Regions from separate parts of the Cupriavidus sp. PET2-C1 genome, predicted to be linked through region 1. Evidence: predicted binding sites of a transcription regulator. Region 1 holds the regulator's gene; each other region holds the start of a gene.

What was found. Region 1 encodes FNR, which switches genes on or off when oxygen is low (the NO sensors DNR and NnrR bind a similar motif). Its sites were predicted from a motif close to TTGATNNNNATCAA; they were not measured.
Region 2: the regulator FNR is predicted to act here: its motif matches at 2,713-2,726, upstream of hemN (oxygen-independent coproporphyrinogen III oxidase).
Region 3: the regulator FNR is predicted to act here: its motif matches at 5,777-5,790, upstream of ACX12D_RS25695 (universal stress protein).
Region 4: the regulator FNR is predicted to act here: its motif matches at 1,887-1,900, upstream of ACX12D_RS01435 (Kdo hydroxylase family protein).

The regions. Positions count from the first base shown of each region.
Region 1 is NZ_CM137259.1:2,603,552-2,610,762, reverse strand. It holds gene ccoG (cytochrome c oxidase accessory protein CcoG) at 1-720, shown strand, start outside; gene ACX12D_RS11810 (membrane protein) at 791-1,009, shown strand; gene ACX12D_RS11805 (hypothetical protein) at 1,012-1,257, shown strand; gene fnr (fumarate/nitrate reduction transcriptional regulator Fnr) at 1,344-2,069, opposite strand; gene ACX12D_RS11795 (sulfite exporter TauE/SafE family protein) at 2,368-3,132, shown strand; gene scpB (SMC-Scp complex subunit ScpB) at 3,724-4,800, shown strand; gene rluB (23S rRNA pseudouridine(2605) synthase RluB) at 4,806-6,779, shown strand; gene rimP (ribosome maturation factor RimP) at 7,110-7,211, shown strand, end outside.
Region 2 is NZ_CM137259.1:4,186,803-4,194,013, forward strand. It holds gene ACX12D_RS19030 (c-type cytochrome) at 106-987, shown strand; gene hemN (oxygen-independent coproporphyrinogen III oxidase) at 1,052-2,653, opposite strand; gene ACX12D_RS19040 (ABC transporter substrate-binding protein) at 2,899-4,041, shown strand; gene ACX12D_RS19045 (ATP-binding protein) at 4,073-5,254, opposite strand; gene ACX12D_RS19050 (response regulator) at 5,226-5,957, opposite strand; gene ACX12D_RS19055 (hypothetical protein) at 6,390-7,022, shown strand; gene ACX12D_RS19060 (intradiol ring-cleavage dioxygenase) at 7,012-7,211, shown strand, end outside.
Region 3 is NZ_CM137260.1:1,267,809-1,275,019, reverse strand. It holds gene ACX12D_RS25720 (DUF1275 domain-containing transporter) at 1-280, opposite strand, end outside; gene ACX12D_RS25715 (HPr family phosphocarrier protein) at 306-536, opposite strand; gene ACX12D_RS25710 (M20/M25/M40 family metallo-hydrolase) at 827-2,194, shown strand; gene ACX12D_RS25705 (sensor domain-containing protein) at 2,242-4,809, opposite strand; gene ACX12D_RS25700 (cobalt-precorrin-7 (C(5))-methyltransferase) at 5,051-5,740, shown strand; gene ACX12D_RS25695 (universal stress protein) at 5,906-6,757, shown strand; gene ACX12D_RS25690 (metalloregulator ArsR/SmtB family transcription factor) at 6,854-7,174, shown strand; gene ACX12D_RS25685 (YeeE/YedE family protein) at 7,189-7,211, shown strand, end outside.
Region 4 is NZ_CM137259.1:304,852-312,062, reverse strand. It holds gene ACX12D_RS01440 (coniferyl aldehyde dehydrogenase) at 1-582, shown strand, start outside; gene ACX12D_RS01435 (Kdo hydroxylase family protein) at 788-1,738, opposite strand; gene metK (methionine adenosyltransferase) at 2,000-3,163, opposite strand; gene ACX12D_RS01425 (lysophospholipid acyltransferase family protein) at 3,549-4,487, shown strand; gene ACX12D_RS01420 (lipid A biosynthesis lauroyl acyltransferase) at 4,484-5,377, shown strand; gene dapF (diaminopimelate epimerase) at 5,478-6,344, shown strand; gene ACX12D_RS01410 (polyphosphate kinase 2 family protein) at 6,393-7,202, shown strand.

The DNA of each region.
Region 1 (7,211 bases):
GGCCGCGGCGAACCGCGCGGCAGCCGCTCGCGCAAGGCGGACCACAAGGCCGCCGGGCTGGGCTCGTGCGTGAATTGCAGCATCTGCGTGCAGGTCTGTCCCACTGGCATCGATATCCGGGATGGCCTGCAGTACGACTGCATTGGCTGCGGCGCGTGTATCGACGCCTGCAACCAGGTCATGGACAAGATGGCCTACCCGCGCGGGCTGATCCGCTATACGTCCGAGAACGCCATGCGCAGCGCGCTCTCCGAGACCGTGGCGCGCAAGCGCCTGGTGCGGCCGCGCACGGTGATCTACTCGGTGATCTGGCTGGCGCTGGTCGCCGGCTTCATGGCCTCGCTGGCCATGCGCACGCCGCTCAAGGTCGATATCATCCGCGACCGCGGCGCGCTGGGGCGTGAGGTGGAAGGGCGCTGGATCGAGAACGTGTACCGGCTGCAGCTGATCAACACGACCGAGGCGCCGATGCGCGTCGCCGTCAGCGCGGGCAGCGGCGAGCTCAAGGGCCTGGCCGTGGAATATGATCACGCTGCCGGCAACCTGGAACCCACGTCCAATCGCCTGATTCCCATCCGGGTGCGCGTGCCGATCGAGGCCGCGGCGCAGGGCACGCACAAGATCGAGGTCACGGTCACCGCGGTGCCCGACGAGGGCGCGGGCAGCCATGGCGCAGAGATTCGACAGAGCACCAGCTTTATCGTGCCGCGCAATCTATGAGGCGGCGGGGACGCTGGATGCACCAATCCGTACGCAACATACGCGATCTAGATCTAGAGGAGGAGGCCAGATGACGCAGCAAAGCAATCCCTGGTGGAAGGAGCCATGGCCGTGGCTGCTGATGAGTGGGCCGTTCGTGGCCATGGTGGCCTGCGGGGTCACGATCTGGCTGGCTATGACCCACCCGGATCCACCCATTGAGGAAGGGGTGGCGCGCCACGGCCTGGTGGTCGAGAAGGCGGGCAGCGCGGCACGCCAGGCAGCGCCGGTCGCGGCGCAAGCGAGGTGATCATGAGACTACGCTGGCTGATGTGGGTGCTGTGGCCCGCTTTCCTGGTCGCCGGGCTGACCACCGCGCTGGTATTCTCCATGGTCGATCCCGGTGACCTGCGCTTCTTCGGCCAGCCGGTCGAGGCATCGCGGGAGGCGGTCTACACCGTGGGCTTCCTGATCGCGTGGGTGCTGTGCGCGCTGTCGAGCGGCTTGACGCTGTACACCATGCCCACGCGGCTGGCGGACACGGACGAGCTGGAGTGATTGCGATGCGCGCCTTGCCGGTTCAGGCCAGCAGGCGCGGCATCGCGGCGTGCCGCGGCGGGCGAGGGCGGCCCGCGACGAGCACGTCAGCAGGATTTGTTGACGATCTGCTTGATCCCCACCATGTCGACCAGCTTGACGTGGCGCTGGCGGATCTGGATCAGGCCGGCTTCCGCAAAGCGCGAGAACAGGCGGCTGACGGTTTCGAGCTTGAGCCCCAGGTAGCTGCCGATTTCCTCGCGGCTCATGCGCAGCACGAATTCGGAGGCCGAATAGCCGCGCGCGGACAAGCGCTCGGACAGGTTGATCAGGAAAGCGGCAAGCCGCTCCTCGGCGCGCATCGATCCGAGCGTGATCAACATGACCTGGTCCTGCGAGATCTCCTTGCTCATCAGGCGCATGAACTGATGCTGCAGGGAAGGCAGGACGTTGGACAACGTCTGGAGATCGCCGAAGCGCACCACGCAGACTTCGGTATCTTCCAGCGCGGTGGCATCCGACGCGTGCTGCATCTCGCCGAGGCCGTCAAGGCCGACGACTTCGCCGGGAAGGTGGAAGCCCGTGATCTGCGAGCGGCCGTCTTCCATTGTCAGGTGGGTCTTGAGCGTGCCGAAGCGGATCGCGTAGACGGCGGTGAGAGGATCGCCGAGGCGGTACAGGGTTTCGCCCTTGCGTACGCGCACCCGGTCCTGGACCAGCGTATCCATCTTTTCGAGGTCCTGCTGCGACATGCCGACGGGCAGGCAGAGCTGGCCGAGCGAGCAAGTGGAGCAGCGGGGCGACATCTCGGTAATAGGAATGGTGGTGAGCAATTGGGGCCTGTCGGTTTAGCGCAGTCAATCAAGCGCGATGTGGCGGGCGCATTGAGTTGAGAGCTTGACGTTGAGAGTCGTCGATTGGAAGCGCCATCCACATCGGCCTGGCGCGCGGGTCTTGCGGCAGTGCGCTATCTGTGCAGCGCGGCTTGCCGTGCCCGTCGTCATGTTGTGCGAGCGCGCTGGTGTGCGCGGGCGCAAGGCCTCATGTTGATAGCGCCTCTTGGAGCTGCGGGGGCGCGTTCGACGCATTTTACCGCGCCGGGCGTTGCGATTGTGTGATTGGGAGGAGAAGTTGACCATAGGCGTGCTTATCAGCGTATTTACCCTGGCTTTGCTGGGCGGCGTGCACTGCGCCGCCATGTGCGGCGGGATCGCGCTGGCGGCGGAGCAGGGCGGCGTTGCGCGCGTGCCTGCCACGGTGCTGCGGCGTCCCGGCCATTGGTTGCTGGAACTGCTTGTCATGCATGCCGGGCGGCTTAGCATGTATGCGGTGCTGGGGGCCTTGCTGGGCGCCCTTGGTGCTGGCGTCTGGAAGGCACAGTACCTGCCGCTGCAGCGCTGGCTGTTTGGGATCGGCAGTGTGATGCTGGTGTTGTCGGGCTTGTGGATGTTGCGCGGGCGCACCATGGGTACGGGTTGGCTGGAGCGGCTCGCCGCCCGTGGCGCGGGCGGCTTGCTGCGCGGCCTTGGCGCCGTCGGGGTGCGCTTGCCGGCTGTGGCCCGGGTGCAGGGGCAGGGCCGGTTGCTGCGCCGCTACGGCATGGGGCTAGCCTGGGGGCTGGTCCCGTGCGGCATGGTGTACGGCGCCCTTGCCATGGCATTGCTGGCCGGCAATGCCGCGTCGGGCGCGCTGGTGATGGCCGTGTTTGGCCTGGGCACCCTGCCGAATCTGTTGGTGATCTCGGGCCTGTCCGGCTATCTCAGGCAGCTTTCGCGGCGCCCGGCGTTGCGGGCTGGCGCTGGCCTTGCAGTGGTGGCCTTTGGCTTGGCCGGGGTGGCGCGCGCGCTGCTTTTGCCTGAGACGCTTGCCGCGCATGGATTCTGTCTGGTCTTCTGAAGCGCTGTTTCGTGGTGCATCTGTCACTTCCTCGCTGAGGTAGCTGTGCGAATCGGTTGCAGGTTTGCCAGGGAATGCCATACAATCGCAAGAACAGCGATATCGCGCAGCGTACTTCATCGTGGCATCGTCAGGTAGCATCCGCTGCTCAGGGATGCATGCCAGGAACACCCAGGCAGGCATCAGCGCCAGGGACCGTTCCCCATCCGCCGTCCGGTTCACAAGATTCGGTTCAAAAGACCAGCTACGGCAGGGCGGGGTGAAATAGGCCAGCAGGCCCGATATCCGTATTTTCTTGCACCCGGCGCGTTCGATGATAGACGCCGCGCCGGACAGGTCCGCCACATCAGGGGGAAGGCGCGACGCAAGGGCTCCGTCGACTGGCAGATAAAGCCGGTGGCCGGGCGATCTCCTGCCGGTCAGGTCCGGCACCCGATGCAATAAAAGAAGGCGCACGGCTGGCATGCATCAAGCATGCGGTTGGCTGCGCGGCCAGATGGCGGTGGCAATCCCTACCGCTGAACCCGCAATCTCCAGTGCGCCCGGGATCAACCGGGGCGCAGGTGCAAAGACAGGCTGCACGCAATCAACATGAATACCCAAGAGGCGAAGATCGTCCTCGAGACCGCGCTGATCTGCGCGCAGGAACCCTTGCGCGTCAATGACTTGCGCCGGCTGTTTGCCGACGACGTCGGTGCCGACACCATTCGCGTGCTGCTCGAAGAGCTGCGCCGCGACTGGGAGCAGCGCGGCGTGGAACTCGTGGCACTGGCCAGTGGCTGGCGTTTCCAGAGCCGCCCTGTCATGCGTGAATACCTGGATAGGCTGAATCCCGAAAAGCCGCCCAAGTACTCCCGCGCCGTGATGGAGACGCTGGCGATCATCGCCTACCGGCAACCGGTCACGCGGGGCGATATCGAGGAAATCCGCGGTGTCGCGGTCAGCACCGAAGTCGTGAAGAAGCTCGAGGATCGCAGCTGGATCGAGGTGATCGGCCACCGTGACGTGCCCGGACGGCCTGCGCTTTATGCCACCACCAAGAACTTCCTTGATGACCTTGGCCTGCGCACGCTCGATGAATTGCCGCCGCTGGAAGACATCCAGGCCCAGGCGCAGGTCGCGCTGCTGAATCAGGAGCCGATTGACTTCGAGGCGCTGGGCACGGTGCCGGCGGATAGCGACGAAGAGGCATTCGCGGAACCTGGCGATGATCAGGCCGGCGCTGCCGCTCTGGTTGCGGCGGATGCCGGAGAGGGTGAACCGACCCTTTCCAGCGTGGTTGCCCCCGACGGTCTTGCGGCCGGCGCCACGGATGGCATCGCCGATTTGGTGGATGCGTTTGAAAGGAAGGAGGCTTTGGCGCAAGCGGAAGCCGGGTTCACACCCGCGCCCGGGGCCGAGTCGGAAGTGCCGGCGACGCCCGGGCCAGGCAGTGAGCTGGCGAGCGAGCCGATGTCCGCCGACCCCGCCGGCGCGCAGTCCGGCGACACAGCCGAGGAGCAAGCCGTCGAAGACGGTGAAACAAATGAGCAAACGGACACGCCCGCCAACGGTTACCACGTACAAGTGGCCTCCGGCGCGCAGGCGTCCGAAGTCCCGGGGGCGTCCACGACGAATCCGGCGCACCCCAGCGAGCACGACGAGCACGACCAGCGCGTGTCCAACTGAACACCATGCAACATCCGAATGTGAATACCTTGTCCGATTCTGATCAAGACGTCCGCCAGGCGGATACGCCGGCCGGCGATGCCGGCAATGGCGCCGAAGGCGGCGCCGGCACCGATGGCGCGCCGCGCCGCAAGGGCCTGCGCCGTGGCTTGCGCAATCTGGTGGCCACGCGCCGCCAGGCCGCGCAGGACCGCGATGGCGGCCGTGCCGCGGACGGCGGGGCGGCAATCCCTGCTGGCAGCCCCGATGTGGGCGCCGCGCAAGACGCGCGTGGCGACGGCGCAAGGAAGGGACGTACGCGTGGCAAGCGCAAGCCCGCGGAAGGCGAGGCGGTGCAGGCCGGCGAGCAGCAGGGCGAGCGCCCGGCGCCGCGAGGCCGCCGCAACTTCAGTAACGACAATGCCGAAGGCGCAAGCGAAGCTGGCGGAGAAGCCGCGGGCGAGCGCCAGCGCGATGGCACCCGCGCTAACCCGAACGGGAATGGCGCCCGCAAGCGCAAGCCGCAGCAAGGCCAGCAGCCGCAAGGCGCCGCCCGCCGCGGCGGCGCTGAAGGGCAGCAGGGCGGCCCGCGCCAGCAAGGCAAGGGCAGCAAGGGCAAAGGCGGCACGCAGCGCCCAGCCGCGGGTGTGTCTGAGAAGGCGCCCGCCGCCGCCGCGAGCGGTGAGGACCTGTTCCGCTTTGTCATTTCCGGTCAGTACGACCAGGAAGAGTCGAGCGGTCCGCAGGCCCGGGTCAAGCCGGTGCGTGAGCTGTCTGCAGACGACGATGCGCCCAAGCTGCACAAAGTGCTCGCCGAGGGTGGGCTGGGCTCGCGCCGGGAAATGGAAGAGCTGATCCTGCAGGGCCGGGTTTCGGTCAATGGCCTGCCTGCCCACATCGGCCAGCGCATCCTGCCGGCCGACCAGGTCCGGGTCAACGGCAAGCTGATCCACCGCCGTGTGTCGTCCAAGCCGCCGCGCGTGCTGCTGTATCACAAGCCGTCCGGCGAAATCGTCAGCCAGTCGGATCCGGAAGGCCGTCCGACCGTGTTCGACAGCCTGCCGCGTATCAAGGCGGGGAAGTGGGTGGCCGTGGGCCGCCTCGACTTCAACACCGAGGGCTTGCTGATCTTCACCTCCTCGGGCGATATCGCCAACAAGTTCATGCATCCGCGCTACGGCGTGGAGCGCGAATATGCGGTGCGCACACTGGGTGAGCTGGCCGAGGCCGATCGCCAGCGCCTGCTGCATGGCATCAAGCTCGACGACGGCGAGGCTAATTTTCTGCGCATCGCGGACGGTGGCGGCGAAGGCATCAACCACTGGTACCACGTGGCGCTGACTGAAGGCCGCAACCGCGAAGTGCGCCGCATGTTCGAGGCCGTCGGCCTGACCGTGTCGCGCCTGATCCGTACCCGTTACGGCCAGTTTCTGCTGCCGCGCGGCCTGAAGCGCGGCCGCTGGCAAGAACTCGCGGCGGACGACGTGCGCGCGCTGATGGCATCCATCGGCCTGAAGGCACCGTCCAAGGGGGATAGCGGTCCCCGCGGCGGCAGCAAGGTGGGTGGCCGCCAGCAGCGCACCGAGGCAGCCATTGCCGGCATGCCGATGCCGACCGGCATGGACGGCCTGCCGCGCGTCAACCGCGGCAACGGCCCGCGCGGCAGCGGCGCTGGCCGCGGTCAGCCGGATCCGATGCAAACGTCGATGGGCTACATCGGTGGCCCGACCCTGCTGACGTCCCATACCACCAAGCTGGGCGGTGGCGCGGCGGGTTCCCCCCGCGGCCCGGGCGGCCCGGGCCGTGGCGGCCGCAGTGGTGGCCGTGGCGCCGGCATGGGCGGCATGGGTGGCATGGGCGGTATGGGTGGCATGGGCGGCGGTCAGAATCGTTCCCAGCGCCGCGGTGGCGGCGAAGCCAATGGGAATGTGATGCCGCAGGCCGGCAAGCCCAACGGCAACCGCCGTCCTCGTGGCGGTGGCCGCGACGGCAATCGTTGAGCGATGCGAGGCAGGGCGCCTTGGGCGGGCCTGGCGGGGGAAAGAGCGGCACAGGCCGCATCCCTGCCGCGCCAAAGCCGGGTGCCTTTGCCTTTTGCACCGCGACAGCGTATAATCAAAGTCTATTCAAAAGTCATCCTGCAAAAGGGTGGGCGAATGATGGGCATTGCGCCCATTTTTTTTTGCTTCGCCCGTTTCGTGTGCTTGCCGTGTTTCGCGGCGCGCCGGTCGGGATGACTGGCAGGCAAGCTGGCTGAAGCCGTCAATCAAGACGGCCGTGCCGATGGGCTGGGTCTGCCACGGTATTGATGGCCATTATTCGGGAATACAGTGCATCTGGCAGATTTGATCGAAACCACCCTGAACGGCATGGGGTACGAGCTGGTTGAGCTCGAGCGCGCTCCAGGCGGACTCATGCGCGTCTATATCGAT
Region 2 (7,211 bases), 1.6 Mb from region 1:
TCCGATGCGCGCAATTGGCCAGGGGGAATTGGCCACCGAGCAAGCGGCCACATAAGCAGCCGATCGCGAGCGGCCACAGGTTTCCTGCAAAATTGAGAGTTGAGTATGAGCGACGTCCACAACGCACAAGACGAACACGAGTCTCCCATCAAGACCCCCAAGCAGCTGATCGCTGTGGTGATTGCCGCCTTCCTGGTGCCAATCATCGTGATCATCCTGCTAGTCAACTTTGTCGGACACGGTGCCAAGGAAGGCGCGGGTTCTACCGCTACCGTGGAAGCTGTCAATGACCGCATCAAGCCGGTCGCCTCGCTCGAACTGAAGGACCCGAACGCACCGCGCGTCTACAAGACGGGCGAGCAGGTCTATAAGGAAGTCTGCGCTGCCTGCCACGCCACCGGTGCTGCCGGCGCGCCCAAGTACGGCACCGCCGGTGACTGGGCTCCGCGTATCGGCCAGGGCTTTGCCGGCCTGCTGAACTCCGTGCTGCATGGCAAGGGCGCCATGCAAGCCCGCGCCGGCACCACCGCCGACGATTACTCCGATTACGAACTCGGCCGCGCCGTGGTCTACATGGCCGACGCCGGTGGCGCCAAGTTCCCGGAACCCGCCGCGCCCGCCGCCGCTCCGGCTACGGCTGCTGCCTCGGAGGCCGCTGCGCCTGCCGCAGCCGCTGCGCCGGCCGCTCCCGCAGCGGCACCTGCAGCCGCAGCACCGGCTGCTGCTGCAGCAGCAGCGCCGGCTTCCGCCGAAGTGGGCAAGAAGGTCTACGAACAAGTCTGCGCCGCCTGCCACGCAGCCGGTGTTGCCGGTGCGCCGAAGTTCGGCGACAAGGCAGCCTGGGCGCCGCGCCTGAAGGAAGGCATGGACGCCGTGCACGCCTTCGCCCTGAAGGGCAAGGGCGTGATGCCGCCGAAGGGCGGCTACGCCGGCCCCGACGGCGACGTGATGGCCGCAGTGGACTACATGGCCAACGCTTCGAAGTAAGCGCAAGCAGCTCTCAACAAAAAAGCCCGCGGCATGCCGCGGGCTTTTTGCTTTCCGGTGTGGCTCAGACCACGCGCGAGTAGCGCGTTGGCATCGGCAAAGGCGTACCCGCATCAGCGCTCCGGACGGCAGCGGGCTCCGTGCGCCGGGCATCCTCGCGCAGGAAGCCGTCGAACACCATGGCCAGGCGGCGCACCAGCAAACGCCCCAGCGGAGTCACCTCGATGCGGCCAGGCTCACAGCGCACCAGCCCGTCTTCGGCCAGCCTCGCCAGCTCCGCAAGCTCGTGCGCGAAGTGCACGGCAAAATCGATGCCGTGGCGCGCTTCGACCGCCGCCATCTCCAACACGCCATTGCACATCAGCGCGCCAATCACATCGCGCCGCAAGTGATCTTCGTCGCGCATGGCGAAGCCGCGCATCACCGGCAGCACGCCGGCGTCGAGGCCACTGTAGTAGTCATCGAGCGTGCGGGCGTTCTGCACGTAACGGCCCGCCACCGCGCCGATTGACGAAACGCCGAAGCCGAGCTGGTCATGGCCGGCATGGGTGGAATAGCCCTGGAAGTTGCGCTGCAGCCGGCCCTCGCGCTGGGCCACGGCGAGTGCGTCGTCCGGCAGCGCGAAGTGGTCCATGCCAATGTAGACATAGCCCGCGCCGGTCAACTGCTCGATCGTGCCGACCAGGATGTCGAGTTTTTCGGCGGCGGCCGGCAGTGCGCTTTCGTCGATGCGCCGCTGCGGCTTGAACACGTGCGGCAGGTGCGCGTAGCTGTACACCGAGAGCCGGTCCGGGCGCATCGCCAGCACCTGTTCCACGGTGGCGGCAAAACGCGCCGTGGTCTGGTGCGGCAGGCCGTAGATCAGGTCCATGCTGACCGAGCGGAAACCCAGCCGGCGCGCGGCGTCGACGACCGCCTGCGTCTCTGCCAGCGATTGCACGCGGTGGATGGCGCGCTGGACCTCGGCGTCGAAATCCTGCACGCCCAGGCTGATGCGGTTGAAGCCGAGTTCCGCGAGCAGCGCCATCTGCGCGTCGCCGATGCGGCGCGGGTCGATCTCGATCGAGTGCTCGCCCTCGGGCAGCAGGTGAAAGTGCTGGTGCAGCGCGTCCATGACACGGCGCATCTCGGCGGGATCGAGGAAGGTCGGCGTGCCGCCGCCCCAGTGCGACTGCACCACCTCGCGCCGCGTGCCGAGCTGCTGCGCCACCAGTGCCATCTCGCGCGCCAGGTAGTCCACGTAGCGTGCGCTGCGGCGGTGGTCCTTGGTGATGATCTTGTTGCAGCCGCAGTAGTAGCAGATGTTCTCGCAAAACGGCACGTGCACGTACAGCGAGAGCGGCGCGGCGGCTTTGGCCGTGTTGGCGGCGTGGGTGGCGCTTGCAGCGCAATCGGCCAGCGCCTGCTGGTAGTCCCGCGCGCCGAAGCCGCCGTGGAAGCGGTCCGCCGTCGGGTATGAGGTGTAGCGCGGGCCGTTGATATCCATGCGGCCCGCCAGCGCGCGAAAGTCCGACAAGGCATGCCGGTCGGGCGCTGCCGCGCTCCGTCCCGCCGGCTTGCCGGTGCAGGCGGCGCCGCAATTGCCGGAGCAGGTGCGGGATTGGCTCGATACGGCAATGGGGACGGGCATTGCGTCGGGAAACGGGGCGGGGGCAGTCGCAGCCATGGGGCGGCCTTTGTCGTGGATTCGATGGCCCATCGTAGGGCGCGCCGCCCGCGCCCGCGTTGACCGGGGTCAAGCCGCGGCCCATGACATGCTGCGCGCCACGCACCGGAACATGCCCGGCGTCATGCCAGCGTCACCTGGGCCGTATAGGCTGCGCGGCGCTCTCCCCCAATCATGCAATTCCTGCGATTCCTGCGATTCCTGCAATTCCTGCAATTGCTCTGCACCTGGCCTGGCGGATTCCCATGCACGCTTCTTCCCTGATCGCCAACCCCGCACGGCCGCCGCGCCGCCGGGTCCTGGCCGCACTTGGCAGCGCCATGCTGGCGCCCGCCTCCTTGCTGGCGCAGGCGCCGCCGCGTCGCCCGCTGGTGATCGGCCACCTGGTGGACCGGGGCGGCGCCCAGGCCGATCTGGCGCGCGACTACCTGGCGGGGGCCAAAGTGATGTTCGATGCGGCCAACGCCGGCGCGCGCGAACCGCGCGTGGTGCATGTGGTGCGCGAGGTCGAAGCCGATCCGCGCGCGGCCACCGCGCAGGCGCTGTCGCTGGTCGACGGGGAGCGGGCTGAATTGCTGTTCGGCCCCAGCGATGCCCTGCTGCCGGTGCTGGCCGCCTCGCCCGAGCTGGCCCGGCGCGGCGTGCAGATCGTGGCGCCGTTGTCGGGGCTGTCGCTCGCGGCGGATCACGTCTGGTACACGCGGGCCGACTACCGCAGCGAGCTGGATGCGGCCATCCGGCAGTTGCGCAGCTATGGCCTCAAGCAGCTGGTGCTGGCCGTGGTGCCGGATTTCGCGGCCGGCAGCCTGGCCAGCGGCACGCCCTGGCGGCGCCAGGCCGAGCAGGAGGCGGGACTGCAGGCACTCACGCTGGATGCAGGCAGGGGCAGCGACGCCAGCGCGGTGGCGCTACGCATCGCGGCCGCGCGCCCCGCCGCGGTGATCGTGGCGGGCGATACGCTGGCCTACGGCAATCTTGGCCGCGCACTGGCGGCGCGGGGCTGGTATGGCTTCCTGGTGGGCTTGTCGGCGGTCAACTCGCTGGCGGCACGCGAGATTCTTGGCGCCGGCTACACCGGCGGCATCGTGCTGACGCAGATCGCCCCGGGGCCGCAGGACCTGACCCTGCGCGTGGTCAAGGAGCACGTGAGCCGGATGAAGCAGTTCCTGGACGAGCCCCCCTCGCCGGCCACGCTGGCCGGCTATATCGGCGCGGCCTGGCTGGTGCGCACGGCGCTGGCCGCGCCGCGCGGGACCACCCCGGCGGACCTGCGGCGCGCGCTGCAAGCCCGCGTCGACGTGGGCGATTTCGTGCTGGATTTCACGCACGGCTCGCGCGGCTCGCAGTATGTGCAGCTCGCGGCGATGGGTGGCGGCACGGCACGGTAAGCGGCAGCGCTGGCACCGGGCCGCCCGCGGCTCAGGCGCGCGGCAGCACGATGCGCACCCGCAGGCCGCCTTCCGCCCGGTTGGCCAGGCTGAGCTCGCCGCCGTGGCGCGAAACGATATCCGCGGCGATCGACAGGCCCATGCCGACCCCGCCGGTGGCACGGTTGCGCGAGGATTCGAGCCGGTAGAACGGCTCCAGCACGCGTGCCATTTCCTCCGGCGGAATGCCGGGGCCGTCGTCGCACACATCGATCACCACCCGCTCGGCGCTGTCGGACAGTTCGATGCGCGCGCTGCCGCCGTAGCGGTGCGCGTTCTCGACCAGGTTGACCACGGCCCGGCGCAGTTCGGCCGGATAGGCCAGCAGTGGCTCGGCGTCGCCGGACAGGGTGACGTCCTGGCCGATCTCCGTGGCGTCGTCCACCACGGCCTGCAGCAAGGCATGCACATCCACCCGCTGGCGCGGCGCGGCGGCGCCGTCACGCTCGCGCAGGTAATACAGGGTGGCATCGATCAGACCGTTCATCTCCGCCAGGTCCTGGCGCAGGCGATAGCGGACCTGGTTGTCGTCGACGCCTTCGATGCGCAGGCTCATGCGGGTAAGCGGAGTGCGCAAGTCGTGAGACACGGCAGCCAGGAAGCGCGATTGCTGCGCCAGCTGGGTGCGGATGCGCTGCTGCATGTGGTTGAAGGCCTTGGCCGCGGCGCGGGCCTCGGCCGGACCGCTGTCTTCGTCCAGCGGCGGGGCATGCACATCCTGCGCCAGCTGGCCGGCACTGCTGGCCAGGCGCTGGACGGGCCTGGCCAGCAGACGCGCGCCCACCCACGAGGCAGCCACGATGGCAGCGAGCTGGAACAGCAGCCCGAGGCGGGGCGGCCCGAGGCCATGGACCCGGCGCGGGCGGCGTGGCGGCACTGGAGCCTCAGCTGTGCCCTGGCCGTTGTCCGCGCGCGCCTCGGCATCCGGCGGCGGCGGGAACGCGCCCCGCTGCCCCTCTTCACCCGGAGGCGGGGGCGGCGGCATATCGTCGCCGGGGACGAAGGTGAACCCGGTATGCCCCGGGCGCGGGAACACGCTCTCGATGACCGTGACGCCGAGCAGGTGCACGGCCAGCATGATCGCGGCCATCACCAGGAACAGCCGGATGAACATGGAGTCGTGGCGGGCCACCCAGCCCGCGCGCTCAGGCTTCGACGGCGCCGGTGAAGACATAGCCCTCGCCTCGGACGGTACGGATCAGCGTCGGGTCGCGCGGATCGTCGCGCAGCTTCTGGCGCAGGCGCGAAACCAGCAGGTCGATGCTGCGATCGAAGACATCGAGATCGCGGCCGCGCGCCTGGTTGATCAGCAGCTCGCGATCCAGCACGCGGTTCGGATGCTCGATGAACGCCAGCAGCAGCCGGAATTCCGCATTGGACAACGGCACCACGGTTTCCTCGCCATCCACCAGCTGGCGCAGCGTGGTGTTCAGGCGCCAGCTGCCAAAGCGCAGTTCATGGCCGCCCGGCACCGCCGGGCGCTTCACGCCGCCGCCCCGGGCACGGCGCAGCACGGTGTGGATGCGCGCCACCAGCTCGCGCATCTCGAAGGGCTTGGTGACGTAGTCGTCGGCGCCCACCTCCAGCCCGACCACGCGGTCGGCCAGCTCGGTGCGCGCGGTGAGCATGATCACCGGCAGATCGCTGCGCTCGCGGATCTCGCGGCACAGCGTCAGGCCGTTTTCGCCACGCAAGGAGAGGTCGAGCACCACCAGGTCGTAGTCGCGCGTGGCCATGGCGGCGCGCATGGCGGCGCCGCCTTCGGCGCCGTCGGCTTCGATGCCAAAGGTGGATAGGTACTCGGCCAGCATGGAGCGGATCTGCGGATCGTCGTCGACGATCAGCAAATGAAGGGGCGAGGCGGGAGAATGGTCCATCGGGTTTCGTCGTGCTTTGCAGCGGTTCGCCGCGTCGTTCGCGGCAGGTTGGTGCGCCGGCAGGCCGGTATTGCTGCGGATTGGCGGGGCCGATCAGGGCGGCCCGGCAAGCCGCCGCCGCCAGGGATTCACTCTACCAGCCCGGCGCGGCGGCCTGATAGGCAGGGTGTGGCCGCTTTGTACCGGGCTTGATACAAAGCGGCGCGCCCGGCGGCCCGCTTTGTACGGCATTGCTTCCGCGCGCTGACCAAGCGCTCAAGCAACAGCGGGCGGGCCTTTCTACTATGGCATGTCGTTATCCCGCCGCTTTTGTGCGTGCCAGTTCCTGACCGGCAGGCCACGGCAGCCCGGCGCCCCCGCTATGCTTGAAACCATCGGCATCACGTTGGCAATCCCGGGCCTCTCCCCGCATGACCTCCATGGAGAATCCTTGTGACCCAGCCCCAAGCCTTGCTGCCCCGCATCCGCTCCTTGTTGTCCCTTGCCGTGCTGTGCGGCGCCAGCGCCTTGACGCTGCCGGCGCACGCGCTGCAGACCAGCCCGCAGACAATTGCCGGCCACGGCCGCCCGGCGGCACCCGCATCGCTGCGCGAAGCGCTGGCGCTCACGCCCGCCCAGGCCACCCTATGGCAAGCCGCCCTGGACGCGGCGCGGGAAGCGCATGCGCACGCGCTGGAACTGCAGGCGCGCTTTATCCGCGAAGGAGGCGGCCCCGGCCAGCCAGAGGGGCCCGAGTCGTCGCTGCGCGCCCGCGCGGAGCGGGAAGACCGCCTGCACGACGCGCTCGACAAGGATCGCCGCGCTGCGCGCGATCGCTGGATCGCATTTGAAGAAAGCCTGGATGCCGGCCAGCGCAAACGCCTGCGCGACATGCCGGAGGGCCGCCTGGCGGGTGCGCCGCGGGGCGCATTCGGCCCCGGCCCCCACCCTTTCCCCGGTGCCATGGCAGGCGCCATGCCCGGCCGTGGACCGGCGCCCATGCCCTGCGCCTTCGGCGCGAACGGCCCATTCGGCGTACCCGGCGCTGCGGGGCTTCACCAACAAGGAGCGCCAGATGCCCAGTAAGCCCCTCGACCTCGCAGGCCCGATCGCAGCTAGCGGCAGCCGCCGCCGCTTCCTCGGTGGTGTACTGGGAGGATCACTCGGTGCCGGGTTGATCGGGCTGGCGGGCGACGCCGCCGCGCAACCTGCCGCCTGCCTGCTCACGCCGGCCCTGACCGAGGGCCCGTTCTATATCGACCAGGCGCTGGTGCG
Region 3 (7,211 bases), on a different replicon from region 1:
CACGCCGTGCCCAGTTGATGAGCACGGCGGAAGTGGCCGCGCCCGCCAGGAAGGACAGCAGCGCGCCAAGGCCCTCCAGGATCAGCCCGACCTGCCCCAGCGCCAGGTGGTCCGCCATGGCCGAGACGATGCCCGTCATGTGGGAGGTGTACTGCTGCACGGCAAGGAAGCCGCCGGCGTTGGTGGCGCCGGCCACAAAGCTGAGATAGCCGGCAAGCAGCCGGTTGGCGTGCGGGCTGCGTACCCGTCCGGTGAGGTTGCGCAGGTAGGTGATGGGCATGGTCGCTGACTGCCGGGCCGGCCGCTTAGTCGGTCAGCAAGGCGCAGATGACGCGCAGCGCCACCGATTCATCCACGCCGCTGGCCTGGATGCGCAAGCGCAGGCCGGCGCGCGCCGACAAGCGCATGACTTCGGACACATTCTTGGCGTCCGCCGTGCAGTCGTTGCTGCTCAGGTGGATGTTGCACTCGAACTGGCTGGCCGTGGTGGTCAGCCGTGTGGCCCTGCGGCCCTGCAGGCCGTGCGGACTGGACATCTCAATCGTTGCTTCTACCACATCACCCTCGGTAAAACCGCTATGCAGCGTGGACACCGGGCAAGCCGGAAGGCGGGCAACTGGCATGGCACAGCCTGCCGCCAAGTATTGAATGGTAATCCAATTTGGTAATCCAAATACCTTGCCCGGCGCGTGGATGCCCCAGGCAGCCCACTCGTTGCCGCCCACCATCTCACGCCTCGCTGGCAGAATATGGCTTCGCCCGGCCACACCCGATGCCTGTGCCGTTCGCCATGCTGCCATGTCCTTTCCGGAGCCATCGCCCCACCATGCAAGCACACTCCCAATCCGTTGCCATCCCGTTCCGTCCGATTTCCCTGATGCTCGCGGCGTTAGCCCTGGCAGGCACCCACGCCGTTGCGCAGACCATCCCCGTGCCAACGGTCTCGCCTGCGGTGGAGCGCACCTACGCCACGCTCGAAGCCGCCCCGCTGGTCAGGAAGGTGCTGGCCGACGTGAAGGCGGATGACGCGCGCTCGTTGGGCGATCTCAAGGCGCTGACCGAGATCCCTGCGCCGCCGTTCAAGGAGAAGGCACGGGCCGAGTATTTCCTCTCCCGGCTCAAGGCGCTTGGCCTTGCCGATGCGCATATCGATGCCGAGGGCAATGCCATTGGCATCCGCAAGGGCAGCGGGAACGGCCCCAAGCTGCTGATCTCGGCGCATCTGGACACGGTGTTTCCCGAAGGCACCGACGTCACGGTCAAGCCGCGCGATGGCCGTCTCTATGCGCCAGGCATCTCGGATGACACGCGCGGGCTGACAGTCCTGTTGTCATGGCTCAAGGTGCTCAACGACAACCAGGTGCGCACCGTGGGCGACCTGGTGTTCGTTGGCAACGTGGGCGAGGAAGAACTGGGCAACCTGCGCGGCATGAAGGCCGTGTTCCGCGACCACCCGGATATCGATGGCATGGTCGGGCTGGAGCCGGGCGTGGGCGACCGGGTGCTGTCGCTCGGCACCGGCAGCCATCGCTACGAGGTGACGTTCCGCGGCCCGGGCGGCCACAGCTTCGGCGCCTTCGGCCTGCCCAGCGCCATCCACGCGATGGGACGGGCCATTGCCAAGGTGAGCGACGTGCGCCCGCCCGAGGATCCCAAGACCACGTTCACGGTGGGCACGGTGGGCGGCGGCACGTCGGTCAACGCGATTGCGGGCGATGCGCGCATGGCGGTGGATATCCGCTCCAACGCGACGCCGTCGCTGCTGGAAACCGAGAAGCAGATCATGGCGGCCATCGAGGCCGGGGTTGCCGAGGAAAACCGCCGCTGGCATCCGGCCGACGCTGCCAGCCAGATCACCTACCAGGTCAAGCTGATCGGCGACCGTCCGGCGGGCCGCACGCCGCCTGACGCCACCATCGTGCAGGCGGCGGTGCGTGCCATCAAGGGCCACGGCAAGGGCACGCCCAGCCTGCGCGGCGGCAGCACCGACGCCAACGTGCCGATGTCGCTCGGCATTCCCGCCATCATCATCGGCAGCGGCGGCAAGACCGGCGGCTTCCATGCCCGGGATGAATGGTACGACCCGGCCAACGCCTGGGAAGGCGCCCAGGTCGGGCTAACCACCGTGCTCGGGCTGGTGGGCGTGCAGGGCGTGAGCCAGCCGTTGCTGGAAAAGCGCGCCGCCGCCAGGTAGCCAGCGGGCGGTGCCGGCCTAAGCCGCCACCGCCACCGGCTCGTCCTTCAACGCCGGGAATGCCGCTCCCCATGTTCCGCCGGCTGCCGCTCCACCGCCTGCGGCGCGGCGATCCATTTCGCCACCGCCAAGGCATCCAGCGGGCGCGAGAACAGGTAGCCTTGCCCCATATGGCATCCCTGCGATAGCAGGAAGCGCCGCTGGGCTTCGTTCTCCACGCCTTCGGCGATCACCGCGAGCTTCAGGCTGTCGCCAATGCGGATGACGGCGCTGGCCAGCTCGCGGGCGGCGGCATCGCTTTCCAGGTCGATCACAAAGCTCTTGTCCAGCTTGAGCTGGTGCACGGGCAGCTGCCTGAGGTAACCCAGGCTGGAATATCCCGTGCCGAAGTCGTCCATGGACAAGCGCACGCCCTGCGCGTGGATGGCGGCAACGGTGGCGGCGAGGCCCGCGTCGTCTTCCATCAGCAGCCCTTCGGTCATTTCCAGCACCAGCGCCTGGGCGGGCAGCCCATGGCGGGCCAGGGTCTCGGCCACTTGCGCAGGCAGCCCCGGGTCGCGGAAGCTGGCGGGCGAGATATTGACGGAGATCGTGGGTACGGAAAGCCCTTCCCGGCGCCAGGCAGCTAGCTGCGCGCACGATTGCTCCAGCACCCAGCGATCCAGCGTGCCGATCAGGCCGCTGTCTTCGGCCAGTGGCACGAAGCGGTCCGGCGACACCATCCCAAAGTGCGGGTGGTGCCAGCGCACCAGCACCTCCAGGCCATAGAGGCGCCCATCGCGCAGGAACACCTGGGGCTGGAAGTTGAGATGAAGCTCCTCGGCCAGCAGGGCGTCGCGCAGCGCGGACTCCAGCGCCAGGCGCTCCTGGGCGGCCCAGTTCATCTCGATGCTGAAGAAGCGGAACAGGTTGCGCCCCGCGGCCTTGGCGTCGTACATGGCCATCTCGGCGCAGTGCAGCAGGTAGTCCAGCGCATCGCCGTCGGCCGGGAACATGCTGATGCCGATGCTGGCCGAGGGGGCAATGCTGGCGTGGTCGATGCGCAGCGGCTGGCGCAGCGCGGCCAGGATGCGCTTGCCCGCCGCAATGGTCTGAGTGCGGTCGCTGTCGGGCAGCACCAGCGCGAATTCGTCGCCCGACAGCCGCGCCACCAGCGCGGTATCCCCGGCGTGCGCGCTAAGGCGTTGCGCAACCTCGCGCAGCAGCTTGTCGCCGCCGACGTGGCCGAGCGAGTCGTTGATATGCTTGAAGCGGTCCAGGTCGACGAACAGCACGCTGAGCGTGGTGCCGGCCGAGCGCGCCGCGAGCAGCAGGGTGCTGGCCTGCATCTGCAGCAGGCTGCGGTTGGGCAAGCCGGTCAGTGAGTCGTAGTGGTCGAGCTGCAGGATCCGCTCGGCGGCTTCCTCGCGCTCGAACGCGAGCTTGCACAGCGAGGCGCATACCTCGGCCAGTTGCTGGTGGAAGGCGTCGGGCTGGCGGACGGTGCGGCAGTAGAAGGCCAGCGTGGCAAGCACGCGGCCATCGCTTGCCTTGATGGGGTAGGACCAGCATGCCGCCAGGCCGAGGGGCAGGGCAAGATCGCGAAAATCCGCCCATAGCGGATCGTTGGCAATATCGCTGACCATTACCGGCTCGCCCAGCCAGGCGGCCGTGCCGCAGGAACCCACGGACGGCCCGATGACGAGGCTGTCCAGCGCGGCCGAATACTCGGGCGGCAGGCCGGGCGCGGCCAGCGGGTGCATGCGCCCATCGGCGTCGACCCGCAGCACGGACGCGATCACGGAGGGCGCCACGCGTTGTACTTCTTCGCAGATCAACTCCATCACGGCGGGCAGCGGCTGCTCCATCACCATGGCTTGCAGGACCTTTCGCTGCAGCATCTCGTAGGTCCGCTGCTGGGTGATGTCGGAGAGGATGACGATGGCGTGATGCCGGTCGCCGGTCGCGCTGACCAGATGGCGGACGGTGGCGCAGACCCAGAGCGCGCTGCCGTTGCGCGCATACACCAGGGCCTCGTGGCGCTCGCCGCCCGGGGAGGAGCGCTGGGCATGCAAGCGTTGCATCACGCCGGGATCGGTGAACTCGCCGGCCAGTATCTCGCGCGGGGTCTTGCCCGTCAGTTCGCTGGGCTTGTAGCCCAGCATGCGCGTGAGCCCGGCGTTGGCGTACACGATGTGCCAGTCGGCATCGACCACCAGCACGGCGCTGTCGATCTCGTCGGCGATGACCGATAGCAAAGGGTGATCGTCGCGGCTGGCATCCTGGTGGCTGGGCACCTTGACCAGCAGCGTGCGCAGCGTAACGTCGCCCAGGCGGGTGCTGGATTCCGCGACATGGCCAACGCGAAATTCGCCATCCGGCCTCAGGATCCGGACGGCGGGCAAGGGCTGGCCGCGCTGCGCGCCGGTATCCGGCAGCTTTTGCACGAGCGCCTCCACGTTCATGCCGAAGACCTGCGTACGGGATGCGCCATAGAGCGCCTCCGCAGCAGCGTTCAGGAAGATCACCTTGTTGTCCGTGTTCAGGATGAAGACGGCATCGGTGGCTTGCTCGAGCGAATTGCGGAACAACTGATGGGGGTCGGCTATGCTGAGCGCTTTGTCTCTATCTGGCATGAGTGAGGTAAACGTCGCTAACGACCGAGAATGCCTGCCTTGCCCGGTAGGGCTCGCGGGACATTGACTCGGCTCTGAAGCAGGTATCGGCATCCATGGATGGATCCTGAAGTACTTTTTTTTGTGCGAGGCAGCCCCCGGCGCCCGCCTCGCGCGCCGATGGCTTGGCATAATCGCGCCCTGTCTTGACGGGGCGATGCGCGCGCCGTCCCCATTTGCATCGATCGAACCGGGACTCTTCATGATCATCTGCGCCGGCGTTGGCCCCGGGCACCTCGACTTCCTGACCCACGGCGTGGCGGACCTGATCCGTGGCGCCGACATCGTGGCCGGCTTCGACACGGTCATCGACGTCATCCGGCCGCTGGTGCCGCCGGCGGCCCAGGTGGTCACCATGGGATACCAGGACCAGGTGGAACGGCTCGCCTGGGTTGCCGCCGAGCACCATGGCGGCCGGCGCTGCGTGGTGCTGTTCATGGGCGACATGCATTTCAGCGGATTCCAGTACCTGGAGCGGGTCGAGCGGGCATGCGGCCATCCGGTGGATACCGTGCCCGGCATCTCTTCGGCCCAGGTGCTGGCCGCGCGCGGCAAGGTTTGCTTTGACGAGACCACCTTCCTGACCTTTCACCGGCGCGGAGACCTAGCGCCCTTCAAGCGCCATCTGGTGCACGTGCTGGCGGACCAGCGCAACGCCATCGTGATTCCGCGCCCGTGGGATTTCATGCCCAGCGATATCGCCGCCTGGCTGGTGGCGCAGGGCGTGCCGCCCGAGCATCCGGTCGAGGTCTGGGAGAACCTGACGCTGGCCGATGCGGACTGGCGTGGCACGCTGGCCAGTTGCACGCTGGCGTTCACCGATATGAGCATCATGCTGATCCGTGCGCTGGCGCCAATGGCCAGCCAGATCGAGCCGCCGCCGCTTGCCTAGCCGCGCGCGCCGGCCGCGCGGGGTAGGCTCCCGGCATTGATCTGCCGCAATTCGCCCGCATTGCCCGCTTGCGCTGCCCCGCGCACGGAGTAGAGTCCATTTTCGGATACTCGGAAAAACGTCTGCAACTGTGTGCAGAGGTCTCCAGACCGGAGGGAAAACATCATGGATTTCAAGACCGTGCTGGTCGAGCTCGGTGCCGACCCCGGCTGTGCGGATCGCGTCAACCTGGCTGCGGAACTGGCGCAGCGCTCGGCCGGCCATGTGATCGGGGTGACGGCCACCGGCATGCGGCTGGAGCCGTTCCGGGGCGCGGGCGACGAGGCGGGATACTACGCGGAACTGGCCCGGCGCCAGTTGCTGGCGCAGGGCGCCGAAGCCAGCGCTGCATTTCATCGGGCCATGCGCGAAGCGGCGCCCGGCGTGGGGTTCACCCACCGGGTCATCGAGGACGACGTGGGCTGGGCGCTGGTCCAGCAAGGGCGGGTGGCGGACGTGGTCGTCCTGGCCCGCTTGCCCGGGCCGGAAACCATTCCCGTGCTGGTGGCGCAGACCCCGGAATATGTGTTGCTCAACGCTGGCCGCCCGGTGCTGCTGGTGCCGCCGGGCGTGCGGCATTTGCCCTGCGAGCATGTTGCCATTGCATGGGATGGTGGGCGGGAAGCCGCCCGGGCCGTGGCCGATGCGATGCCCCTGCTGCGCCTGGCCAAGCGTGTCACCGTGGTGGCGGCGTCCAGCACGCATGACGGCTCGGCGGCCCACGGCATGCCCGATGTGCCCGGTGCGCACGCCGGCCTGCGCGATCACCTGGCGCGCCAGGGCATCACCAGCATCATGCACGCCGTGCAAGGCAGCCAAGGGATCGGCGAGCTATTGCTGGATGCGGTGCGGCACTTGCAGGCCGACCTGCTGGTGGCGGGTGGTTATGGGCACGCCCGGTTGCGTGAACTGGTCACTGGCGGCACCACCCGCACCCTGATGCGCCGCGCCGGCATTCCGGTGTTGATGTCGCATTGAGGGTCGGTCTGGACTGGCATCAATATACTTTTTGATATAATATTCGGCCGTATATTGATTAGCAGGCCGGGGTCTCGCCCGGCCTATGCCGAACCCATGCAAGCGGCTTCTCCCTCCCTGAGCCTGGACACGATGCGCGCCGCCGCGGGCGACGCCACCGCCATGTTGCGCGCCCTCGCCAATGAAGACAGGCTGCTGCTGCTTTGCCAGCTCAGCCAGGGCGAGATGTCGGTGGGCGAGCTCGAAGCGCTGCTCGGCATCCACCAACCCACCTTGTCGCAACAACTCGGTGTGCTGCGCGCGGAAGGGCTGGTCAACACGCGGCGCGACGGCAAGCGGATTTTTTACGCGGTTGCCGATGCGCGGGTGCTGGCCGTGCTCGAAACGCTTTACGCCCTGTATTGCCCCACTGAATGAAGGAGCCACTGGCAATGACCATTGACTGGACACACTT
Region 4 (7,211 bases), 2.1 Mb from region 1:
GGCCAGCCGGGCCATGCCGGCAACCCCGACTACACCACCATCATCAGCCCGAGGCACTTCGCGCGGCTGGACAGCATGGTGAGCGACGCCGCCCGCGCCGGGGCGCGCGTGGTGCCGCTGTCACAGCTGCCATCGGACCCGGAGCGCCGCCGCCTCGCGCCGGTGCTGTTGCTGGATGTCCCCGCCGACGCCACGGTGATGCGCGAGGAAATCTTCGGCCCGGTGCTTCCGCTGGTGACCTACCGTACGCTGGAAGAGGCGATCGGCTACATCAACGCCCGCCCACGCCCGCTGGCGCTCTACCTGTTCGAGAAAGACCGCCGCACGATCGACCACGTCATGGCGCAAACCGTGGCGGGTGGCGTCAGCATCAACGAAACGCTGCTGCATATCGCCCAGGAAGACCTCCCCTTCGGCGGCGTGGGCCCCAGCGGCATGGGCGCATATCACGGCCAGGCGGGCTTTGAGACTTTCTCCAAGCTCAAGCCGATCTTCCACCAATCCGGCATCAATGGCGCGGGGCTGCTGAAGCCACCCTATGGCAAGCGCTTTGAAACGATGATCAAGCTGCTGATGCGCTGAATGGCAGGGAAAACCTGCGGCGCTGAACAAAGCCGCCGAACAGGCCAAAGCCGCGCGCGATGACGAGGTCTGTCTCTCCCACTCCCCTCAGGGGGAGAGGGCCGGGGAGAGGGGTGGCTTAGCTAGGAGCCACTGGAAGCGGAGCCCTTGGTCTGGTACAGCACAACGGCGTAACTACCACCCGCCCCGCAGCTCAAACCAAACCTCAGCCCACCACCATTGGCCGCCCCAGCATCCTCGCCAGCACGGCCTCGGGCGAATGCGTATGGTCTGAGATCGCTTTTGGCGACAGGTAGTAAGTCTGCTCCATCATGGCCCGGCCCCGCATAGCCGCATGCAGCACCTGGTCGCTGAATACGATCCAGGTCGACCCGGGCGGGAACTGAAATTCCTGCTGCGGCACATTGGCCTGATACTCCAGGTCGGCCTTCGCAAGATCGTGCAGCTGCAGCATCCGATGGTCGTACTCCGAGCGCCGGCGCTTGGTGATGTGCAGCATCTCCATCACCCGCGCCTGCCCCGGCCACATGCCCTTGGTCTTCGGCACGAAACGCTTGGCGAAATCGCCAAACGGCTCGCCCACCCGCCACACGCGCGGCGCCTGCGGGTCAATGTTGTGGAATACGCGCAGCAGCCGCTGGCCCAGCATCGGGTTGGACGGGAAGGAATCCACATGCAGCCGCGTGTCGTCCTTGCGCCAGCTCACCGGCCGCCCGGCGATCTCGCTCGGGCGCAGCGAGGTGCCGGCGCGCACCATATGCGGGCCATATTCAGGGAACAGGCTGAGCACCAGCTTCTCGCTGTACTCGGCATAGCGGCGAATCAGCACGTACAGGTCTTTCAGGTCCTGCTCGCCGCCCGTCGCACCGCGCACGGCCTGGTCGTTGGCGCGCAGGTTGATGTTCTTTGACTTGCCGTCCGACCAGCGGCTGTCCAGGAAACGCGCCTCGCCAGGCTCGAACTGGAAGCGCAGCTGGGGGAAGAACAGCACGGCGCCCTGCTCCAGTTCGCGGCGCAACCCTGCCTTGGTGCCGGCATCGAGCTGCGGAGCCCACTCGGTATAGGGCTGGGGCCGGATCAGGTTGAACGCGGGCGCGGCCGCCCCGGGCGCAGTGGCGGGGGTGGGCGTAGGGGTAAGGGTCGAATCAAGTGACATTGGGCATCCTCGGTATGCGGGCTCCGGCGGTCTTGGGCGCGCATGCGCGCACCGCGGCAGGCGAACAAAGCGCCACTCGCCGGGCCGCCTTGCCATCCCGCGATTCTACCCTCGCGGCCATGGCGCGCCACGCCCTGCCCTGCCCCGCTTGATCCAGGACAAGGCCGTGGCAAGCCAGGAATGCCACCGCGAGCGCGAAAAAAAACACCGCCCGAAGGCGGTGTTGGGCGGTGCTTTTCGGATGCGAGGTTCGCGGCAGCCTTACAGGCCGGCAGCAGCGCGCAGCAGCGCGACCTTGTCGGTTGCTTCCCACGAGAATTCCGGCTCTTCGCGGCCAAAGTGGCCATACGCAGCGGTCTTCTCGTAGATCGGGCGCAGCAGGTCAAGCATCTGCACGATGCCCTTCGGGCGCAGGTCGAAATGGTCTTGCACCAGCGCGGCGATCGCCTCGTCGGAGATCTTGCCCGTGCCTTCGGTGTACACCGTCACGTTGATCGGGCGTGCCACGCCGATGGCGTAGCTGACCTGCACCTGGCACTGGCGCGCCAGGCCGGCGGCAACCACGTTCTTGGCGACATAGCGGGCAGCATAGGCTGCCGAGCGGTCGACCTTGGACGGATCCTTGCCAGAGAAAGCACCGCCGCCGTGGGGCGAAGCGCCGCCATAGGTATCGACGATGATCTTGCGGCCGGTCAGGCCGCAATCGCCCTGCGGGCCGCCGATGACGAAGCGGCCGGTCGGGTTCACCAGGTACTTGGTGTCCTTGAGCATCTCGGCCGGCAGCACCGGCTTGATGATTTCCTCGATCACGGCTTCGCGGATCTGCGCCTGGGTGATATCCGGCGAATGCTGGGTCGACAGCACCACGGTATCCACGCTGTGCGGGCGGCCGTCAACGTAACGCACGGTCACCTGCGACTTAGCGTCCGGACGCAGCCAGGGCAGGCGGCCATCGCGGCGCAGTTGCGACTGGCGCTCGACCAGGCGGTGCGAATAGTAGATCGGGAAAGGCATCAGCTCCGGCGTTTCATCGCAGGCGTAGCCAAACATCAGGCCTTGGTCGCCGGCGCCCTGGTTCAGGTAGTCGTCGGAGGCGCGGTCCACGCCCTGGGCGATGTCAGGCGATTGCTTGTCGTAAGCGACCAGCACTGCACAGCCCTTGTAGTCGATGCCGTATTCGGTGTTGTCGTAGCCGATGCGCTTGATGGTGTCGCGCGCAACTTGGATGTAGTCGACGTTGGCAGTCGTGGTGATTTCCCCGGCCAGGACAACCAGGCCGGTGTTGCACAGCGTTTCAGCGGCCACGCGCGCGTACTTGTCCTGGGCCAGGATGGCATCGAGGACAGCATCGGAAATTTGGTCGGCGACCTTATCGGGATGGCCTTCGGAGACGGATTCCGAAGTGAACAAGAAGTCGTTTGCCACGAACTTTTCTCCAGGTTTGGCTATTGCGCGCCAACCTCTAAGCCCGGGCGGCGACGCTTTAGCGGTATTTTCATGCCGTTCCGGTAGAACGGTATCGCCCCGCAAGTTGTCAGTTAACTCGGCGATACGCGCTATTATACGCGCCTGCAAGCTACGCTGCAGCACCCCGGTTATCTGGCACACCTGCCAAATACCGGATTGCTGTCGCGGCCAGGCCGCGCCAGCCAATCGGCGACGCGGCTCCGGCCTGGCGCGAGCCTGCAGGCAATGCAAGCCGTACGGTGGGCCCGTAACAACACCAGATTCATTTTGATTGCCCACTAACGGCAGCGCCCGGCAAAACATTAATGACCTACCCGGCCCGCCGGGCCGCTATCGCAATTCAATGACCTTCCTGTTCTGGCTGATTTCCCGCTTGCCGCTCTCTTGGCTGCACGCCATTGGCGGTGCGCTCGGATTGCTGGCGGCACGCCTGCCGGGACGTTATGGCACGCGGCTAAGGGAAAACCTTCGCCATGCCTACCCTGACGCCAGCGAAGCGATGGTGGCGCAGGCGGCCCGCTCGACGGGCCGCATGATCCTGGAAATGCCCTATTTCTGGAGCCGGCGCAATCCCGAGGCGCGCATGTACGGCTTTGCCGACCGGCTCTGGCCGGAACTCGACAAGCTGATGGCACAGGGCCGCGGGCTGATCATCCTGGTGCCGCACCTGGGCTGCTTCGAAGTGCTTCCACAGGCATTTGCCCTGCGGCATCCGGTCACGGCCTTGTACAAGCCGCCGCACCAGGCCTGGCTGCGCGACTGGATCGTCAAGATGCGCACGCGCCCTAACCTGGCCATGGCACCAGCGCAGCCGCGCGGCGTGCGCATGCTGGTCAAGGCACTCAAGCGGGGCGAGGCCATCGGCATCCTGCCCGACCAGGTCCCGACCGGCGGCGAAGGCGCCTGGGCGCCGTTCTTCGGCAAGCCGGCCTACACCATGACGCTGGTGCAGCGCCTGCAGCAGCTCACGGGCGCGCCTATCGCGGTGATTTTTGCCGAGCGCCTGCCGCGCGGCGCCGGCTACCTCGGCCATATGCAGATCATCCAGGACCCGCTGCCCGATGACCAGGCCGAAGCCGTCGCGGTGATCAACGCGGCCGTCGAGAAGCTGGTGAAGGCATGCCCGACGCAGTACCTGTGGGGCTACAACCGCTACAAGCATCCGGGTGGCGCTGAGTTGCCGCCCGCGGAGCCACCTCGCGCGCCCGCCGCCAACGCCTCGCGCAACCCCCTGGAGGTGCCGGCACCGGCACCCGACTCTCTCTCCAACGACCAACGATGAGCCGTCTTTTGACCTGGCTTGGCATCGGCCTGCTGACCGTGCTGGGCAAGCTTCCCTATCCGCTCGTGGCACGCTTCGGCGAAGGCCTGGGCAGCCTGCTCTATCTCATTCCCAGCAGCCGGCGCCGCGTGGTGCAGACCAACCTGCGCCTGTGCTTTCCCGAGCGGACCGACGCCGAGATCGAAACGCTCTCGCGGCAGACCTTCCGCACCGTCTTTCGCAGCTTTGCCGAACGCGGCATCTTCTGGACCGGCAGCGAGGCGCAGATGCGCCGCTGGGTCCAGATCGACGACCAGGCCAACCTGGTGGCGCTGGACGGCACGCCCCACATCCTCGTCACGCTGCATCTCTCCGGCGTCGAAGCTGGCGCGATCCGCCTCACCATCCACCTGCGCGAGCACGTCAAACGCTCCGGCGCGTCGCTCTACACCAAGCAGAAGAACGACCTGTTCGACGGGTTCCTCAAGCACGCGCGCGGCCGCTTCGGCGCCAAGATGATTGCCCGCAACGACAGCGCGCGCGACATCATCCGCTGCCTGCGCAAGGGCGAGGCCCTGCAGCTGATCGCCGACATGGACTTCGGCGAGCGCGACTCGGAGTACATCCCGTTCTTTGGCGTGGAGGCCCTGACCCTGACCTCGGTTTCCCGCCTGGCGCGGCTGACGGGGGCCAAGGTTGTGCCGATCTATACCGAGATGCTGCCCGACTACCAGGGCTACGTGCTGCGTATCCTGCCGGCTTGGGAAAACTACCCCGGCGACAGCGTGACCGAAGACACCCGGCGCATGAATGCCTTCTTCGAAGACTGCATCCGCCCCCGCGTGACTGAGTATTACTGGGTGCACAAGCGCTTCAAGCACCGCCCCGACGGCGAGCGCGAAAACTACTGACCACGTGGGCGCGGCGGCGGCATCGCCAGGCAAACATGCAGCCCGCGCCACCCTCGACACGCCGCCAGCAAGCGCCGGACGGCCCGACTACAATCGCACTATGAAACTCCAGTTCACCAAGATGCACGGCGCCGGCAACGACTTTGTCGTGCTTGACGGCATCCACCAGACCCTGAACCTGACCCCGGCGCAGTGGCGCGCGCTCGCCAGCCGGCATTTCGGCGTGGGCGCCGACCAGATCCTGGTGGTCGAGAAGCCCACCCGGGACGACGTCGACTTTCGCTACCGCATCTTCAACGCCGACGGCGGCGAGGTGGAGCACTGCGGCAATGGCGCGCGCTGCTTCGTGCGCTTCGTCACCGACCACGGCCTGACCGACAAGCGCTCGGTGCGCGTGCAGGTGATGAACGGCGTGATCACCTTGACGCTGCAGGACGACGGCCAGGTCACGGTCGACATGGGTGCGCCGGAACTCGAACCGGCCCGCGTGCCGTTCCGTCCCGAAGGCCTGCCGACCAAGGCCGAAGGCCGCGATACGCTGTACGGACTGGAAGTAAACGGCCGCACCGGGTGGATTTCGGCAGTCTCGATGGGCAACCCCCACGCGGTGCAGGTGGTGGACAACACCGAGGCGTTCCCGGTGCTGCAGGACGGCCCCATCATCGAGCACCACGCGAGCTTCCCCAACCGCGTCAACGCCGGCTTCATGCAGGTGGTGGAGCGCCACACGATCCGCCTGCGCGTGTTCGAGCGCGGGGCCGGCGAAACCCTGGCCTGCGGCACGGGCGCATGCGCGGCGGTCGTCGCCGGCATTCGCCGCGGCCTGCTGGACTCGCCGGTGCTGGTGCACACCCATGGCGGCGACCTGACGATTGCCTGGGACGGCGAAGGAGAGCCGGTACGCATGACCGGCCCTGCGACCACGGTGTTCGAAGGCAGCATTGACCTGGACCGGCTGCCTGCCTGACCATAGGGGCTTGCGGCCAGCCACGGCCGCGCCCTCTATGGAGTGCCAATGTCGCTCGCCGATTTCCGCATCACCTCGGGCAAGAACTTCAGCCTGGCCGACTTCAACCCCGACGCCAAGCCGTTCTCCAGCGGCGACAAGGCCGCCGACCAGGCCCGCCTCATCGAACTGAGCACCCAGCTCGACGCGCAGCAGGACATCTTCTATGCCGAGCACCAGCGCAAGCTGCTGATCGTGCTGCAAGGCATGGACACCAGCGGCAAGGATGGCACCGTGCGCGGCGTCTTTCGCAGCTTCGACCCGCTCGGCATCCGCGTCGTCAGCTTCAAATCCCCCACCGCCGAAGAACTCGCGCACGACTACCTGTGGCGCATCCATGCCCAGGTACCGCGCGCCGGCGAGATCGTGGTCTTCAACCGCAGCCACTACGAAGACGTGCTGATCACGCGCGTGCACGAGTGGATCGACGAAGCCGAATGCGAGCGCCGCTACAAGCAGCTACGGGCATTCGAGACGATGCTGCTGGAAACCGGCACCACCATCGTCAAGTGCTTCCTGCATATTTCCAAGGACGAGCAGAAGGCCCGGCTGGAAGCGCGGCTGGCGGATCCGCAGAAGCACTGGAAGTTCGACCCGAAGGATCTGGAAGAGCGGCAGTACTGGAAAAACTACGAGACGGCCTATGAGGCCGCCATTGCCGCGACCAGCACGCCCGAAGCACCGTGGCATATCGTGCCCGCGAATTCGAAGACGCACCGGAACCTGATGGTGGCGGAGATCCTGATGGCGGTGTTCGAGAAATTGAAGCCGGCGTATCCGCCGGGAAAACCGGCATTGGCGAAGCTGAAGGTGGTCTGAGGCACCAGG